2 regions of the Streptococcus sp. W151 genome follow, and region 2 is predicted to be linked to the other one. Evidence: predicted binding sites of a transcription regulator. Region 2 holds the regulator's gene; the other holds the start of a gene.
What was found. Region 2 encodes Rex, which represses fermentation and respiration genes when NADH is low (regulators of the CRP and FNR family bind a similar motif). Its sites were predicted from a motif close to TTGTGAANTANTTCACAA; they were not measured.

Region 1: adhE (bifunctional acetaldehyde-CoA/alcohol dehydrogenase) is a predicted target of Rex. The motif match lies at 4,436-4,453, and genes of this name have one in related genera.

The regions. Positions count from the first base shown of each region.
Region 1 is NZ_JBRKNT010000005.1:37,804-46,220, reverse strand. Features, by position in the region: gene ACVC7Q_RS07950 (zinc-dependent alcohol dehydrogenase family protein) at 1-26, opposite strand, end outside; gene ACVC7Q_RS07945 (hypothetical protein) at 190-513, opposite strand; gene ACVC7Q_RS07940 (hypothetical protein) at 513-818, opposite strand; gene ACVC7Q_RS07935 (hypothetical protein) at 828-1,379, opposite strand; gene adhE (bifunctional acetaldehyde-CoA/alcohol dehydrogenase) at 1,690-4,341, opposite strand; gene ACVC7Q_RS07925 (acyltransferase family protein) at 4,744-6,546, opposite strand; gene ACVC7Q_RS07920 (hypothetical protein) at 6,536-6,940, opposite strand; gene ACVC7Q_RS07915 (low molecular weight protein-tyrosine-phosphatase) at 6,954-7,394, opposite strand; gene ACVC7Q_RS07910 (nucleotidyltransferase family protein) at 7,568-8,134, opposite strand; gene ruvB (Holliday junction branch migration DNA helicase RuvB) at 8,141-8,417, opposite strand, start outside.
Region 2 is NZ_JBRKNT010000001.1:518,215-526,631, reverse strand. Features, by position in the region: gene ACVC7Q_RS02475 (class A sortase) at 1-487, shown strand, start outside; gene ACVC7Q_RS02470 (porphobilinogen deaminase) at 670-948, shown strand; gene radC (RadC family protein) at 1,003-1,686, shown strand; gene ACVC7Q_RS02460 (redox-sensing transcriptional repressor Rex) at 1,739-2,386, opposite strand; gene ACVC7Q_RS02455 (DUF4649 family protein) at 2,517-2,732, opposite strand; gene ACVC7Q_RS02450 (DUF1831 domain-containing protein) at 2,734-3,081, opposite strand; gene ACVC7Q_RS02445 (cysteine desulfurase family protein) at 3,091-4,203, opposite strand; gene ACVC7Q_RS02440 (ribose-phosphate diphosphokinase) at 4,213-5,169, opposite strand; gene ACVC7Q_RS02435 (CYTH domain-containing protein) at 5,242-5,799, opposite strand; gene ACVC7Q_RS02430 (GTP pyrophosphokinase) at 5,895-6,566, shown strand; gene ACVC7Q_RS02425 (NAD kinase) at 6,550-7,368, shown strand; gene ACVC7Q_RS02420 (RluA family pseudouridine synthase) at 7,365-8,258, shown strand; gene pta (phosphate acetyltransferase) at 8,280-8,417, shown strand, end outside.

The sequences.
Region 1 (8,417 bases), on a different contig from region 2:
GCAGATACATAAGTTGCAGCTTTCATAAGCGACTCCTTTTCTTTGTTGGTTTGATAAAACCATTTTATTTTCGTTTCTTTGTGAATATTATAACATATTAAGTAAACGCTTACAAGAATTTATGAGCACATTTTTAAAAGTTTTTTGAGCAAACAAAAACATTCCTCTTATCTCTACCTGAGGAATGTTTCAATCACCTTGTTCTAATTGTTGACGCTGCCTATAGTACTCTTGCTGCTCGCGCTCACGCTCTTCTTCTAAGCGCTCTTCATAGCGCTTGAGTTCTGCCTCAAACTCTTCTTGCAAGGCAAATAAACGCTCCAAGCCACTTTGAACCTCCGCACTTGGGGCTTGAAAATGAAGGGCACTCAGCCAGTCTACTAAATTTTCTGTATGTTGGCGGACATCCATACGCATATCCGCATAATCCCACTCCAACTCGCTAAGTTTCTGGTTGAAGCGGTAATGTCGATCTTCTAGTTGTTCTAATTCACTATTTCCTGAATGGTACATCACATACCTCCTTTAATCGGACTCAATAAAATCGGCTTTTTCACTGATTTCAGTGCTGCTTCTGCCGCGTCCGCTGCTCCTCCTGTAAATCCATCTTTCAAATCATTAACTAGAGTTGTTGTAGCAAAAGAGCGCATTTTTTCGGATTGACCGCTCAAAGTCACCTGCAAACTCATCCCTTCCAACATCATCAAGGCTTTTTGCGTTGCAATCAAACTCCGAATTGCAATCCGCTCTTGCTCCTTTTTAATCTCTCGATGGAGCTCCTCAACGCGTTCTCTATCCTCTCCCAGGATCTCTAACATCTTTTTCTCCTACTTATGAAAATCAAAGGCCACTGCTTGTCCCTTGTCCAAGTCTACCAATTGGGTTGACGCAGCCTCCAGCTGCCCTGCCAAGTCTGACAAGCGAGTGGAATAGGCTTTTGCTTGAGCGAGGTTCTCCGCCTCTACCGCTTGGTCCCAACAAATATCCATGGAGAACTCTCCTAATAGTTGCTCCACTTCTGCGTCTGTCAAAAATTGGGCCATGCTGTGGGCCATTTGTGACACCTCCGCAACCTTATGGGAAACCGTCTCCTTGGCCACTTCTAGCTGATCTTTGAGCTCGGCCTCAAAGACCGTCGCTTGCGCTGAAGCATTTTGTGCTACTGCCAGTACCAATTCCTCTCGTAATTGAATGGTCTGGGTACCAGATGCTCCTGCCAATTGCTGATGGAGACTCGGAATGCTGGGCCTTTCCTGCCCATACATGGAGACCACCGAAGCAGATGATGGCTGATTTTCTGAAGCGGACGTTGCCCGATCTCGTTGGGGCATTTCAATAATTTTCTGTGCCTGATCTTGCACTTCACCTTCTAACTCCATTTGAGATGGCCTCCTTTCTTGGATTTGTTTTCTCGTTTCCTATAACTGAAAAACTATCCTAACCCTTCAACTACAAGCAGATTCACATACTATAGGGTATCATAAATTAGCCCGTAATGCTATAAAAATAGCACAGATTCTTAAAAAAAGTCTAATTTTTTATGAAAAAACGGTTCGGAGCTCTGAAAAACAACAAAGACAGCCAATCCCTCAGCTCCCTTTTTTCGATTGAAACCTGAAAAGGCCATCAAAAATCCCCCGCTCTTTTGAGCGAGGGATAGCTGATAAACATCAGTTGTTCCTTGGCGTCTTATTTACGACGTCCTGGACGTTCCTTGTAACCATAGTATGCATCTTCGATGATTTCTTGCATATGGTCTACCATTGGAAGACGTGGGTTAGCTGGTGAACATTGATCTTCGTAAGCAAGGAAGGCCAATTCACGAGAATGTTTCTTCCATTCTTTTTCATCAACCCCTTGTGCTTTGAAGTTCATTTCAATACCACAGCGTTCACCAAGTTCGTACACAGCTTTTGCGTAGGCATCAACGGCTTCTTCTGGTGTAGAGCATGGAAGTCCTAACATACGAGCGATATCTTGGTATTTTTCATCTGCACGGTAGTAGTTGTACTTAGGCCATGTAGCTGTCTTGGCTGGGCGTGTACCGTTGTAGCGGATAACGTACGGAAGCAAGATCGCATTGGTCCGTCCGTGGATGGTGTGGAATTGTGCACCGATCTTGTGGGCCATTGAGTGAGAAATACCGAGGAAGGCATTGGCGAAGGCCATACCTGCGATCGTTGACGCATTGTGCATCTTTTCGCGTGAATGGAAGTCCGCATTCTTCACTGAGCTTTCCAAGTTTTCAAAGACAAGTTTGATAGCTTGAAGGGCAAGACCATCTGTGAAGTCGCTAGCCATTTGTGATACGTAAGCTTCTGTCGCGTGCGTCAAGACGTCCATACCAGTGTCTGCTGCAACAGATCCTGGAACTGTCAATACCAAAGCAGGGTCTACGATGGCAACGGTTGGTGTCAATGAGTAGTCAGCGATTGGGTATTTACGGTTGTTTGCTTTATCAGAGATAACGGCAAATGGTGTTACTTCAGATCCTGTACCAGATGTTGTTGGGATGGCGATGAATTTCGTCTTCTTACCAAGCAATGGGAACTTGAAGGCACGTTTACGGATATCCATGAATTTTTGAACCAAGTCACGGAAGTCCACTTCTGGTTGTTCGTAGAAGAGCCACATAACTTTGGCCGCATCCATTGGTGATCCACCACCAAGAGCAATGATCGTATCTGGTTTGAAGGCACGCATGATCTCTGTACCACGTTCAACAGTTGTGATATCTGGATCTGGTTCTACGTCTGCAAAGATTTGATAAACCACCTTGTTGCGACGAAGGTCAAGCTGTTCGATGATACGATCAAGGAAACCAAGCTCTACCATAGCGTGGTCTGTAACGATCATGACACGTTCAACGTCACGACATTTTTGTAGGTATTCAATTGAATCACGTTCAAAGTATGTTTTTGAAGGTAGTTTCATCCATTGCATGTTATTTCTCCGGCGTCCGACTTTTTTGATATTCAAGAGGTTGATGGCACTAACGTTGTCCCCAACAGAGTTGCGTCCGTAAGAACCACATCCAAGTGTCAATGATGGCAAGAAGGCATTGTAAACATCCCCGATACCACCGAAAGTCGAAGGAGAGTTGCAGATAACGCGAATAGCTTTAACTGCTTTACCAAATTCTTTTGTCAATTCTTCATCAGCAGTATGGATGGCTGCTGAGTGGCCAAGACCGTTGAATTCAACCATTTGGCGAGCTTTGTTAATTCCGTCTTCACGGCTTTCAGATTTCAAAACAGCGATAACTGGTGACAATTTTTCACGAGTCAACGGTTCTTTTTCACCAACTTCTTTACATTCTGCCGCAAGGATATTGGTTCCTTCTGGTACAGAGAAGCCAGCTTGTTCAGCGATCCATGCTGCCGGTTTCCCAACGATGTCCGCATTCAATTTTGCACCCGCACAGTTCTTGCTGTTAGCTTTCACACCGAAGCAGAACTCTTCAAGAAGGGCTTTTTCTTTTTTGTTGACAAAGTAAGTATGGTAAGATTTGAATTCTTCAACAAACTCATCGTAGATTTCTTTATCGATGATGACCGCTTGTTCAGACGCACAGACCATTCCGTTGTCAAATGATTTAGACATGACGATATCGTGGGCTGCTTGGCGGATGTTAGCTGATTTTTCAACATAAGCAGGTACGTTTCCGGCACCTACCCCAAGAGCTGGTTTCCCACAAGAATAAGCCGCCTTCACCATGGCATTCCCACCGGTCGCGAGGATCGTAGCAACTCCCTCGTGGTTCATCAGTGCACTCGTTGCTTCCATAGAAGGTTGAGTAATCCATTGCACACAGTTCTCAGGCGCTCCAGCTGCAATTGCCGCATCGCGTACGATTTGTGCTGCATGAGCTGATGATTCTTGAGCAGATGGGTGGAAGGCAAAGACGATAGGGTTCCGTGTCTTCAAGGAAATCAAAGCTTTAAAGATTGCTGTTGAAGTTGGGTTTGTTGTAGGAGTGATCCCGCAGACAACTCCGACGGGCTCAGCAATAAGAGTCAAACCAGTGACGTCATCTTCTGAAATGACACCAACTGTCTTAGTGTGACGCATGTTGTTTACAACGTGCTCACAAGCGAACAAGTTTTTAGTCGCCTTGTCTTCAAAGACTCCACGACCAGTTTCTTCATAGGCATGAAGAGCAAGCTCACCGTGTGCGTCAAGAGCAGCTACAGATGCTTTTGCAACGATGTAGTCTACTTGTTCCTGATCCAATTTGCGCATTTCTTCAAGCGCAACAAGCGCTTTTTGCACCAACTCGTCTACGTGTTTTTCAGCAGCGAGTTTCTTTTCTTCAGGTGAGAGAGTTTTTTTATCAGCCATTTGATGCTTTCCTCCAATGTTTGAAACCCTTATCCTTTTCCGGAACTTTTTCTTGTTTTCAGAAACTTTCAAGAATAGTGTAAGAAATTTCGATTTGTTAATTATTTCACAATATAATTGTACTCTATTTTGAGATTTTTGTAAACACTTCCAAGCAACTTTCACAAAGATTTTTTTGAAATTTGTGAAAGTTTTATCAATTTAATTGCTGTAAAAGCAATTCTTTAGCAAAATTGTGAAAAAATAATTAAAAAAATTTTTTCTTCACAAAGTGATATTTTCAATTGATTTTTGTAAGCGTTTTCTTGATCTTACTAAAAAAAGCAACTTTTTACAAGTATAAAGTTGCTCTTTGTTTTGTTTTGTTAGGATTTGTTTTGTTTCAGTTTCAGAGATACTTTTTTACTTCTTGACTGGACCTTTTTCAGCCTTGTCAAGAGCTTCTTTGACTGTTTGAGCATAGAGTTCCCCACCATTGGTTTCCATATTGAAGTGAACAGAGTCTGTTCCCACCCAAATATTTGGATTTTCCATGGCTACTTGATACCAGTCTGCAATGGTGATAAAGTCGTATTTCTTGGCTAGTTCTAACTCATAAAGACGAGTTTGAACCGATTCGCTGGACTGATCGTTGGCATATCGACCATCATATGGTGTCACAAGGATTAAGCGACGGCCTTTTGGAAGTTTTTCAACATACTGATCCAGCAACTCTTTGTAGTTGCTTACAGTATTGGTTCCTAGGGCAATGACCACATTTTTTAGGAGAACTTTATTGGAGATATCGGTCTCAAAGACCTTCATTCCATTTTCCAGCTGACGGCTCACCACCGCATCGATCTGGATGCCAGGGATCGCTTTAGTCAGGTAATCCTGCGCCCGCAAGTTAACGGAGTCACCGATCATGGTCACACCATTTGAGACGTTATAGTCTGTTGCAGTCGCATTGTCCACCTGCGTCCGCGTAACCTGCATTTTGCTATCTGCTTGATTGAGCCCACTCACAACCAAACTCTCATCAAAAGCTCCGACTGTTGGTGCAAAGGCAGAGATTCCGAACATCAAGAGAGCCAGTGGAATCATGAGGTAAAAGATAGGCTTGGTCAAAAAACTCAGATCCATCTTCATACCAAAGACACGAGGCTCCTTGCCTGCAATGGTTGGCTCTAAAATATAGAAGGAAAGAGCCGTTAGAATCAAGGAAACGATCGTCGTCACAAGGGCTGCCATCATATTTCCCAAGTGTTGAGAAAAGATGATAAAGAAAGGCCAGTGGAAAAGATAGACACCATAACTGGTATCTGCCAAGAAATTGAGGATGGCTGGTTCCTTTTTATCTGGTGTCTTTTCATGGAGAATACGGGCCGACAGAATCATGGCACAAGCTGCGATTGTCGCCGCTAAAAAGCCAAACAGATAGGTCCACAAGCTATCAAATGGCAAGAAAAGACTGAGCACAAACAAGAAGGCAAAGCTTCCGCCCAAGACCGACAAAGTCTTTTTCATACTCCAAGACTGCACCAGCTTTGTAAAGTTCGGGCTGACATTAGCAATCCCTGTTACCGTTGCTAGGCACGATCCCGCAAAGAAGGGGAAGATGTGAGTGAAACTAGAGAAATAGATAGTGGAGAAGTTAGCTGTCAGAAAGGCGCGGATGAACATGGACAAGAAGGTAAAGAGAAAGAGCCCGCTGGATGCTAAGAAGAGCATACCTCGGTATTTTCCAACCGTCTTAGCCCGCTTAGCCAAGAACCATGCTAGGAGCGCCCATAGTACATAGTAATGCACTTCTAGGGCCAAACTCCAGGTATGAAGAAAGAGATGTGGAATGAAGTTGCTTTCGTAACTACCACCAGTTGCCATCTCAAAAAAATTGGTCACAAAACCAAAGACCGCCGCAATCTGTGTCCCAATACCAGCCACGTAGTCCCGTTGCACCATAAAGGTAAAGGGCATCACGACCAAGACCATAAAGACAAGGGGGGGTACGATCCGGTAAAAGCGCCGTTTCAAGAAAGCCAAGTAGTCGATTCCTTGCTTGCGCGCAAATTCATCGATCAAGAGCGCTGTAATCAAAAATCCTGAAAAGGTGAAGAAAATATCTACCCCAATGAAGCCTCCAGGAAAGGCTTTTTGGAAGAAATGGTAAAGCAATACCAATAAGAGTCCTGTGACACGGACGAGTGAAAACCATTTAATGCGCATTCTGATAAATCCCCTGCTTGAATGTTCCTTTGTATATGACGTTGGCTTCTGTGGTTAAGGTGCCTTTGCCCTCGGGCTGACCATTGACAAACTGCCCTTCATAGGTCCAGCCATCCTTGGACTTAAATTTGCCATAACCACTAAAAGAGCCGTTGACGAGGTTTCCTGTATAAGTATCGCCGTTTTTAAAGGTGACGGTTCCCTTGCCATTCATCTTGCCACGAACTAAACTTCCCTTGTAACGGATAGCGCCCTTGTCCAAGGTCAAGACACCCTGACCCGGAATAGATGAAAAGAAGACCAGCAAAGCAGATAAGACAATCACTACCAATGCTACTATTTCTAAATTTTTTCTTGTTAGATAGACCTTATAAGTCTCTAAAAATTCTTTCATATTCTGTATTCTCTCACATATCAAACTCTTCAGAAGTTGCTAGCTGATCTAACCAAGCTTCACAGCCCGCCAGAACCCTGCGATAGGTTTCCTCAAAATCACCGGTATACCATGGATCTGGCACACTTTCATCAGCAAAAAGATGGATCTTATGCTCTGTCCCTGCAGGAGCCATTTGTTTTAGATCTGCAACATTGTTTTCGTCCATCCCTAGGATCAGATCAAAGGCATAAAAATCCTCTTCCTTGATCTGTAAGGAAGTCTTAGCTGGATCATAAGGGACTTGGTATTGTTGAAAGATTTTCTGGGTCCCCCGATGGATGGGATTGCCATGTTCCCAACTAGAGGTGGCCCGACTTTCAATCTCATACTGATCGGTCAAGTCCTTCATGACGAACTCTGCCATGGGGCTCCGACAAATATTTCCTAAGCAGACAAAGACGATTTTTTTCATGACACCACCTAACTCCTTGTTCGGACTACCCAATTTACATGAGCTCTTCGCTTTCCACTATGGAAAACCAGCATACTATGACTATTATAACAAAAATGTGACAGAAAGATGACAAAGGGGCTCTATCATTTTAAAGAAAAATCAGATTCCCTTTTCAAATCTGATTTTTTTCTCTATTTTGGAAAACGAACCTCTAATTGAGGCCATTTGGTCTGCCAATTTTTCTTTTTCATACGTTCCGTATACACCGCCAAACGCTCTGGGCTGGCTAAAAAATGAGGAGTCGGCTGAACGATGAAGTCTTCGATATCCCTGGTTCCATAGGGGAGAAAGAGCTCCAACTGACCATCTTTCCTTAGGCGAACCGCAAGAGCCGTACACTGCTCGGGGTATTTAGAAACCGCATCACAAGCACTGCGATAAGGGGCCGTCCCGGGGCTATGCTGGTGCATGTAGACTTGATTCTTCACTTCCCAAGCGTACTGAGGATAGGTCTTCTTTAATTCCTGCTCGATCTGCTGCGTCTCCTCATAGCTGATCGCAGGGTCATAAAAGACCAGATCCAGATCCGTCATCGCATCAAACCCAGGTCTTCCAGAGAGCTGGTTCCAGATGAAATTTCGCACCGCACCCGCTGCAAGCCAGGCATCTGCCAAGCCTAGATCTCGAATAATGGTTAAGACAGTCATCATCTCCGGATCCGCTTGGATTTGTTCTACTATCACTTTTTCCGTCAGCATCTTCTTCTAGTCTCCATTGTAGGGATAACCCAGGTGTTCATAAGCCTTGCGGGTCGCCACGCGCCCTGTCCGGGTCCGCATGATAAAGCCTTTTTGAATCAAGTAAGGCTCATACATATCTTCTACGGTCTCGCGCTCTTCGGCAATATTGACCGATAGAGTCCCAAGCCCGACCGGGCCACCGCCGTACATTTCAATCATGGTGCGCAGGATCTTTTGATCGACATAGTCCAGTCCTTCATGGTCCACATCCAGCATAGAGAGGGCCTTGTCCGTAATGGTA
Region 2 (8,417 bases):
GCAGGCTCAAAAACTTCCTGTAATTGGGGGAATTTCGATTCCTGAATTGAACATGAACCTTCCAATTTTTAAAGGACTCGAAAACGTAGCCCTTTACTATGGAGCAGGGACTATGAAGGAAAACCAAGTCATGGGACAAGGCAATTATTCTCTTGCTAGTCACCACGTATTTGGCCTAACTGGAGCAAATGCCATGCTGTTCTCACCATTAGAGAAAGCTAAGGCTGGTATGAAGATCTACATCACGGATAAAGAAAAAATCTATACTTATGTCATCTCGTCTGTTGAGACAGTGACTCCAGACCGTGTAGATGTTATTCAAGATCGTGAAGGTGTCAATGAAATCACCTTGGTGACCTGTGAGGATGCTGCAGCGACTTACCGGACGATTGTAAAAGGAAACTTGGAAACCTCTGTTGACTATGACAAGGCTCCAAAGGACATCCTGGATTCATTTAGCAAGTCTTATAATCAAATGCAACTCTAAAAAACCAAAGCCCGAGGCCAAGAGAGGCCTGGGCTTTTTTCTTTATAGTATGGCATGAAATAACTAAAGGATTCTTGTAAAATTGTAAGCGATTGGTAATATAATGTAAGGAATTTGTCATAATATTGAGGGAAATTCGGTATATAATAAGAGGAGAAAGAGTATGATAAGGAGGTAGAATAGTGACGAAAGAGCGAATTTATCATCACTTGCATCATTTCTATAATCTCTTAATAAATGATTTTCCACGAAATGGATTAATTACGAAAGGAATCTACGAAGTAGAGCAAGTCTACCAGACCTTAGAAGCCATTCCTCAGAGTCAGGAGTACTTGATCCGCTGTGAAATTCAACAGTTTTTAAAGGAGCTTGAACAAGTTCAAACAGGTTATCAGATCCGCTTTAATAAAGATGAAGCCTTAGTGTTAGATGATTTGAAGCAAGAAATCGCCTGTAAATAATGAAAGGTCGTTATTTTCTCAATTTATTACGAATTAATAAGTGAGGAGGAAATTATGTACGACATATCATTTATTGAACCATCTTTGCTTCCTAGGGAACGCTTGGTTTCTGAAGGGGTAGATAAGCTGAGTCATCAGGAATTGTTATCCATTCTCTTACGGACAGGCAACAAGCAAAAAAGCGTTTATGAGATAGCACAAGGTCTTTTGAGCTCGGTAAATAGTTTAAAGGAGTTAGGGCAATTAACCCTAGAGGAGCTACAGGAAATCTCTGGCATTGGGCGAGTGAAGGCCATCGAACTTCAGGCTGTTATTGAGTTTGGACGAAGGATTCATAAAGATGAACTAATGAGTTCCGAACAAATCATGAGTAGTCAGAAATTGGCCCATAAAATTCAACAGGAAATTGGCCATAAAAAGCAGGAGCACCTGGTTGCCCTTTATTTGAATACCCAAAATGAAATTATTCATCAACAGACGATATTTATTGGAACAGTGAATCGAAGTATCGCGGAGCCGCGTGAAATCCTGCATTATGCACTGAAGCACATGGCAACCTCCATTATCTTGGCTCACAATCATCCATCTGGTGCCGTGTTCCCTAGTAAAAATGATGATGAAGTCACTCATCGTGTCTTAGAGGCCTGTGAAGTAATGGGGTTAACCCTATTGGATCATTTGATTGTATCCGAAGAAAACTACTATAGTTATCGAGAAGAAACGGATTATTTGGTATAAAAAAGGTTGGAACCTTCTTGTTCCAACCTTTTTGTTATTGAAGTATAAGTCTTTATTCTTCGTTTTTACGCATAAAATAAAGGAGTGTTTGCAATTCACTAGTAAGATCGACATATTGGACGACGACATCCTTAGGGACTGTCAGATGTACTGGCGAGAAACTGAGAATTCCCTTGACACCAGCATCTACCAAGAGGCTAGCAACTTCTTGAGCCTTAACACTTGGAACAGTTAGAATGGCTGTTTGAATGCCTTCTTGTTTGAGTTTCTCTTTAATAGATGAAATACCGTAAATAGGAATTCCGTCTTTACTTTTAGTATTGATCAGTTCGTGATCGTCTAGATCAAACGCCATGACAATTTTCATCTTATTGCGTTCATGGAAGCGATAGTTGAGGAGGGCACTTCCCATATTTCCGATCCCAACAATAGCGACATTAGTAATAGCATTGTCATTTAAAAGATCTGCAAAGAAGTTCATCAGTTTTTTTACATCATAACCAAATCCACGTCTTCCTAATTCACCAAAATAAGAAAAATCTCGGCGAACAGTAGCAGAGTCAATCCCAATCGCATCCGCAATTTGTTTGGAATTGGCGCGCTCTATTTTTTCAGAGTTAAAGCGTTTAAAAATGCGGTAGTAGAGCGATAAGCGTTTTGCTGTTGCGCGTGGAATTGGAGTATTTTTATCATGTTTCACAATATCACAACCTTTCCCTCTTATTGTATAGGAAGATTGTGAAAAAATCAACTATCTAGAACGGTTTTTCAAAAATATTTTTGTCTAAAGAAAAAGCTGATGGCGATGAGAGAGTTCCATCAGCATCAGCTTAGTTTTCAGCTTGCTCTACCTTTTTCAAAAAAGCATAGAGCCCATCGACCCTTCCTGTATAGGGGAGTTTTTCACCCTTGTATTCAATGGAAACAATTGAGTAAGAGTCAGGCAGGGTTACACAGCCTGAAAATGCTAGAATGCAGGCTGCAAGGTCAGGATAAGTAGTCGTTCGCTCTACTTGGTAAGCGTCGATATAAGTTAGGGTTACCATATTAGACCTCTGTTTTGTTGAAAATTTCTCTTTCGACAAGACTATCCATTAGGAAATAAAATTTTTGTTGGATAATGTCATTCTCTGAATTTTTAAAGATATTAACCAGACGAAGTCCAGACTTGTCTGTGATATTGATTTTAAAACCTGTAAGGTCTTTGTTGAAGATAATTTTAAGCAAGAAGCCTTCACCGCTATTTGGAACAGCTTCGAGCAAACGATTTAACTCGTAATTTCCAACCTTTGTAACAGCAAATGTATTGTCACGTAAGGTATATTTTTTAACATTTGGGTGTAGACTATAGGTATATTTGCAGTCTTTCAATGAAACGCTTGTTTCAAAAGCCATATTGTTCTCCTATGATAAAATTTCTTTAAGTTTTGCGAGGAAGTCTCGAACCTCCTCTACGGTATTGAGTTCTGAAAAACTAATTCGAAGGGATTCTTTCAAGCGTGAGCTATCCTTTCCATAGAGCGCTTCAAGGACATGGCTGGGTTGTACAGTACCGGCGGTACAAGCAGAACCAGTGGATACGGAAATACCAGCTAAATCCAGTCTCATCAGCAAGACATCGTTTTGGACGCCTGGGAAGCCAAGATTCCAAACAAATGGAAGATGATCGTCACTCGCATTTACGTAGTAGTCGTAGGCTGCTAAACCATTAACTAGTTCTTGACCGAGTTTTTGAACGTGGTGGAAATTTTCTTCTTGATGAAGTGTGGCTTGCTGTATCGCAGTTGACATCCCTACAATTGAAATGAGATTTTCCGTGCTGGCTCTCATCTTATTTTCCTGATCCCCACCATGGATGAGATTATCAAAATCTGGGACGGCTGCATAAAGGAAACCGACTCCTTTGGGGCCGTGGAATTTGTGGGCAGAAGCACTGAGAAAATCAATCCCTAACTCTTCGGGATAGACCGGGACTTTCCCAATTGCTTGGACAGCATCAACATGAAAGGCAGCGGGATGATTTTTTAAGAGTACTCCGATTTCTTTAATCGGTAGAAGATCTCCAGTCTCGTTATTGGCAAACATGGTAGAGACAAGAATGGTATCCGGTCTAAGAGCTGCCTTGATATCACTAGCCTGAATACGCCCTTCTCTTGGTTGGACGATTGTGACTTCAAATCCGAAATGTTCTACAAGGTATTCAATGGGTTCGAGAACCGCATGGTGTTCCAAAGCGGTAGTAATGATGTGTTTGCCATCTGCCTGGTGTTTCAAGCAGTAGCCTTTTATCACAGTATTATTACTTTCTGATCCACCTGAAGTGAAGAAAATACGATTTGGAAGGGTATGGAGAGATCTAGCAATCTCCTCGCGAGATTCACGGAGGAGTTTACTAGCCATTCGTCCATGAGCATGAAGACTGGATGGATTTCCAAAGGTTGTCTTCATGGTTTCTGTCATCGCAGTGATGACTTCAGGCAAAAGGGGAGTTGTTGCGGCATTATCAAAATATATCACATTCAGACCTTATTTCTTATGGTAGGCAAATAAAGGACTAACAGGTTTTCTTTCTTGAATGCGAACAATAGCTTCAGCGATTAGTTCGCTAGCTGTCAGATAGTTAATGTTTTTAGGAGTTGGTCCTTTTGGAGCAACAGAATCGGTTACTAAGATTTCTTTGATCGGAGCTTGATCTAATAATTCAACAGCACCTTTAACAAATAAACCGTGGCTTGATACAGCATAAATTTCAGTAGCACCATCACGTTCGACGATTTTAGCAGCTTCTGAGAATGTCTTCCCAGTATTGAGGATATCGTCGATCAAGATTGCTTTCTTGCCTTTGACATCTCCAATAATATAGCCATAATCACGGTTCGCATCATCTTGCTCGTAATCGATGATCGCAATCGGTGCATCAAGATATTCTGCTAAACTACGAGCTCGTTTAACTCCTGAGTTTTTAGGGCTGACGACAACGACATCTGGACCTGTCAGGCCTTTGTTGATGTAGTGCTCTGCAAAAAGTGGAATGGTAAAGAGGTTATCCACGGCAATATCAAAGAAACCTTGGACCTGAACAGCATGGAGATCGAGTGTGACGACGCGATTCACCCCAGCTTTGACCAACATGTTTGCGACGAGCTTAGCTGTGATTGGTTCGCGAGGAGCAGCAGTTCGGTCTTGGCGAGCATAGCCAAAATAAGGCATGACCACATTGACGGTGTTTGCGCTAGCCCGTTGGCAAGCATCCACCATGATTAACAATTCCATCAAGTGATTATTAACAGGAAAACTGGTTGATTGAATGATATAAATATCATATCCACGAACACTTTCCTCAATGTTGACTTGGATTTCACCATCTGAAAACTGACGGGATGAAATTTTCCCAAGTGGAACCCCAGCATGATCCGCGATTTTTTGCGCAATCTCTGGGTTTGAATTGAGAGAGAAGAGCTTCATATTTTTTTTATCCGACATGTGATTCCAACCTCATTTAGATTTTTGATCTTAGCACTATTTTAGCAAAAATTTGCGATAATTTCAGCTATTTTACAATCTTTGCGCTAATCTAGCGATTTTATTTTTTGCTGCTTTGTAGACGATTCCATGGTCTGAAATGAACTGATGAAAATTTTCTTCCTGTTCAGCAGTTTCCACCTCAATTTCCAACTCATAATCTTCAGTGTCTAGATAGAGACTGTGGTCGAGTGCCACCAAGCCTGCAGCTGTTTCTTTTTCGAATCGTTCTGTTGTCAGGCTTCCCCAGACAGCAAGTTGTTCAACGGGGATTCCTTTTGACTCCAAGAGGTTTTTGATTTCTCCATCAGGAAACTCTTGGTGTTGAAGAATCTCCTTGGTTTCTTCTGGGCTGAGTGCTTGATTGTACTCGAAATGGCCAACTGTTTCAGGAACTTTGAGAGTCAATTCCGCTTGATCTGTGAAAGTGCGCACCCGTAAGGCCATTTTTTCCTTGCGGATGAGCTGGTCGGGTGTATCGATATAGTGATTGGTTTGGACAACCAATTCTGTATCAGCAAAAAGTGAAAGGAGGGATTGGTATTCCTCCTTGTCTAGCAAGGTTTTGTATTCAATTTCTAAATGGTTCATTTTATGGTCCTTTGCTTTTTTTCGAAAGCGATTCATGATATAATAAGAGATGTGTTTATTGTATACAAAAATGGTTCAGATTACAAGGTGGTAGGATGACAATTGATTGGGAAAACTTCTTAGATCCTTATATCCAAGCAGTTGGCGAATTAAAAATCAAACTGCGTGGGATTCGAAAGCAATATCGTAAGCAACAAAAGCATTCTCCAATCGAGTTTGTGACAGGTCGTGTTAAGCCGATTGAGAGCATCCGAGAAAAGATGATCCGAAGAAATATTTCTGAAGAAAATCTGGCACAGGATATGCAAGATATTGCTGGTCTTCGCATCATGGTCCAGTTCGTAGACGACGTCGAAGAGATCTTAGAGGTTCTGAGACAACGGCAGGATATGCGCGTGGTCCAAGAGCGAGATTACATTCGCCACAAGAAATCAAGTGGCTACCGGAGTTACCACGTTGTGGTGGAGTATCCAGTCGACACCATTGATGGAAATGAAACAATCTTAGCAGAGATTCAAATTCGGACCTTGTCCATGAATTTTTGGGCAACGATTGAACACTCGCTCAATTATAAATATAAAGGAGACTTTCCAGACGAGATCAAAAAACGCTTAGAGACGACTGCAAACCTGGCCTATCTCTTGGATGAAGAGATGGGAGCGATTCGGGATGCGATTCAGGAGGCTCAAGCCCTGTTTGATCCACTTCATCGTAAGTTAAATGATGGCGTTGGAAATAGTGATGACACAGATGAAGACTACAGGTAAAAAAGTATCCATTATTCGCAATCGCAAGCGTCAAAGTGAAGAGGTTTTTCAGCAGTTGCGCTATAAGCTTAGGAAAAATAATTTTATTTTGACGGAGAAGCATCCGGATATTGTGATTTCAATTGGTGGAGATGGGATGTTGCTATCGGCCTTTCACAAGTATGAACACCAGTTGGATCGGGTTCGCTTTGTTGGCGTCCATACCGGACACTTAGGATTTTATACAGATTACTTAGACAGTGAAATCGATAAGCTCGTTGAGAACTTAAAATATGATACAGGAGCTAAGGTTTCTTACCCTATTTTGAATGTCAAGATCACTTTCGACAATGGAGAAAACCGTACCATGAGAGCTTTAAACGAAGCGACGATTAAGAGAAGCGACCGGACCATGGTTGCTGATCTCACGATTAATGGAGTTGATTTTGAGCGCTTCAGAGGAGACGGCATTACTGTTTCGACTCCTACAGGAAGTACGGCTTACAACAAATCCTTGGGAGGAGCAGTCCTTCACCCAACTATTGAGGCGTTGCAGATTGCTGAAATTGCTAGTCTCAACAACCGTGTTTATCGTACCTTGGGTTCTTCTGTCATTGTCCCTAAAAAGGATAAGATCGAGATTACACCGACGAGACCTGGCTTCCACATTATCTCTGTCGACAATTCAACCTATTCTTACCGCAACATTGCAAAGGTGGAGTACCAGATTGACAACCATAAGATCAATTTTGTGGCTAGTTCTAGTCATACTAGCTTCTGGAATCGGGTCAAGGATGCCTTTATCGGAGATGATAGGGAATGAGATTTGAATTCATTGTCGATGAGCATGTCAAGGTTAAGACCTTCTTGAAAAAGCATGAGGTTTCTAAGGGCCTCTTAGCAAAGATCAAGTTTCGTGGTGGCCAGATCCTTGTCAATGGACGTCCGGAGAATGCAGTTTATTTGTTGGATATTGGGGATCACTTGGTCATAGACATTCCAGCAGAAGAAGGGTTCGAAACCCTAAAACCCATGGATCGGCCCTTGGATATTTTGTTTGAAGATGATCATTTTTTGGTCTTAAACAAACCCTTTGGCATTGCCTCGATTCCAAGTGCGATTCATTCTAATACCTTAGCAAATTTTGTAAAAGGCTATTATGTGAAGCAGGGATATGAGAATCAGCAGGTTCACATTGTTACTCGTTTGGACAAGGATACTAGTGGCGTTATGCTTTTTGCAAAACATGGTTATGCCCATGCTCGCTTGGACAAGCAATTGCAATCTAAAACGATTCAGAAACGCTATTATGCCTTTGTTAAGGGAGAAGGTCAGTTAGACCCTGCTGGAGAGATCATTGCCCCGATTGCGCGTGATGAAGAGTCGATCATTACTCGAAAGGTAGCAAAGGGAGGCAAGTATGCTCATACTAGCTACCAGGTTGTTCAATCTTTTGGTGATATTCACCTAGTGGATATTCAGTTACACACAGGTCGAACCCATCAGATCCGCGTTCATTTTTCCCATATTGGTTTTCCGCTTTTGGGAGATGATCTCTATGGCGGAAGTCTAGACGATGGCATTGAGCGCCAGGCCCTCCATTGCCATCGTCTATCCTATTATCATCCATTTCTAGAGGAAGAATTGGTCATAGAAAGCCCACTGCCTCCAGATTTCCAAGCTGTTCTAACACAGCTTCAAACCAGTTATTAATTATTAAAAGGAGTAAAACTCATGGAAGTTTTCGAAAATCTCAAAGCCAACCTCGTTGGTAAGAATGCACGTATTGTATTACCAGAAGGTGAAGAACCTCGTATTCTCCAAGCGACCAAACGCCTTGTGAAGGAGACAGAAGTAACCCCTGTCTTGCTT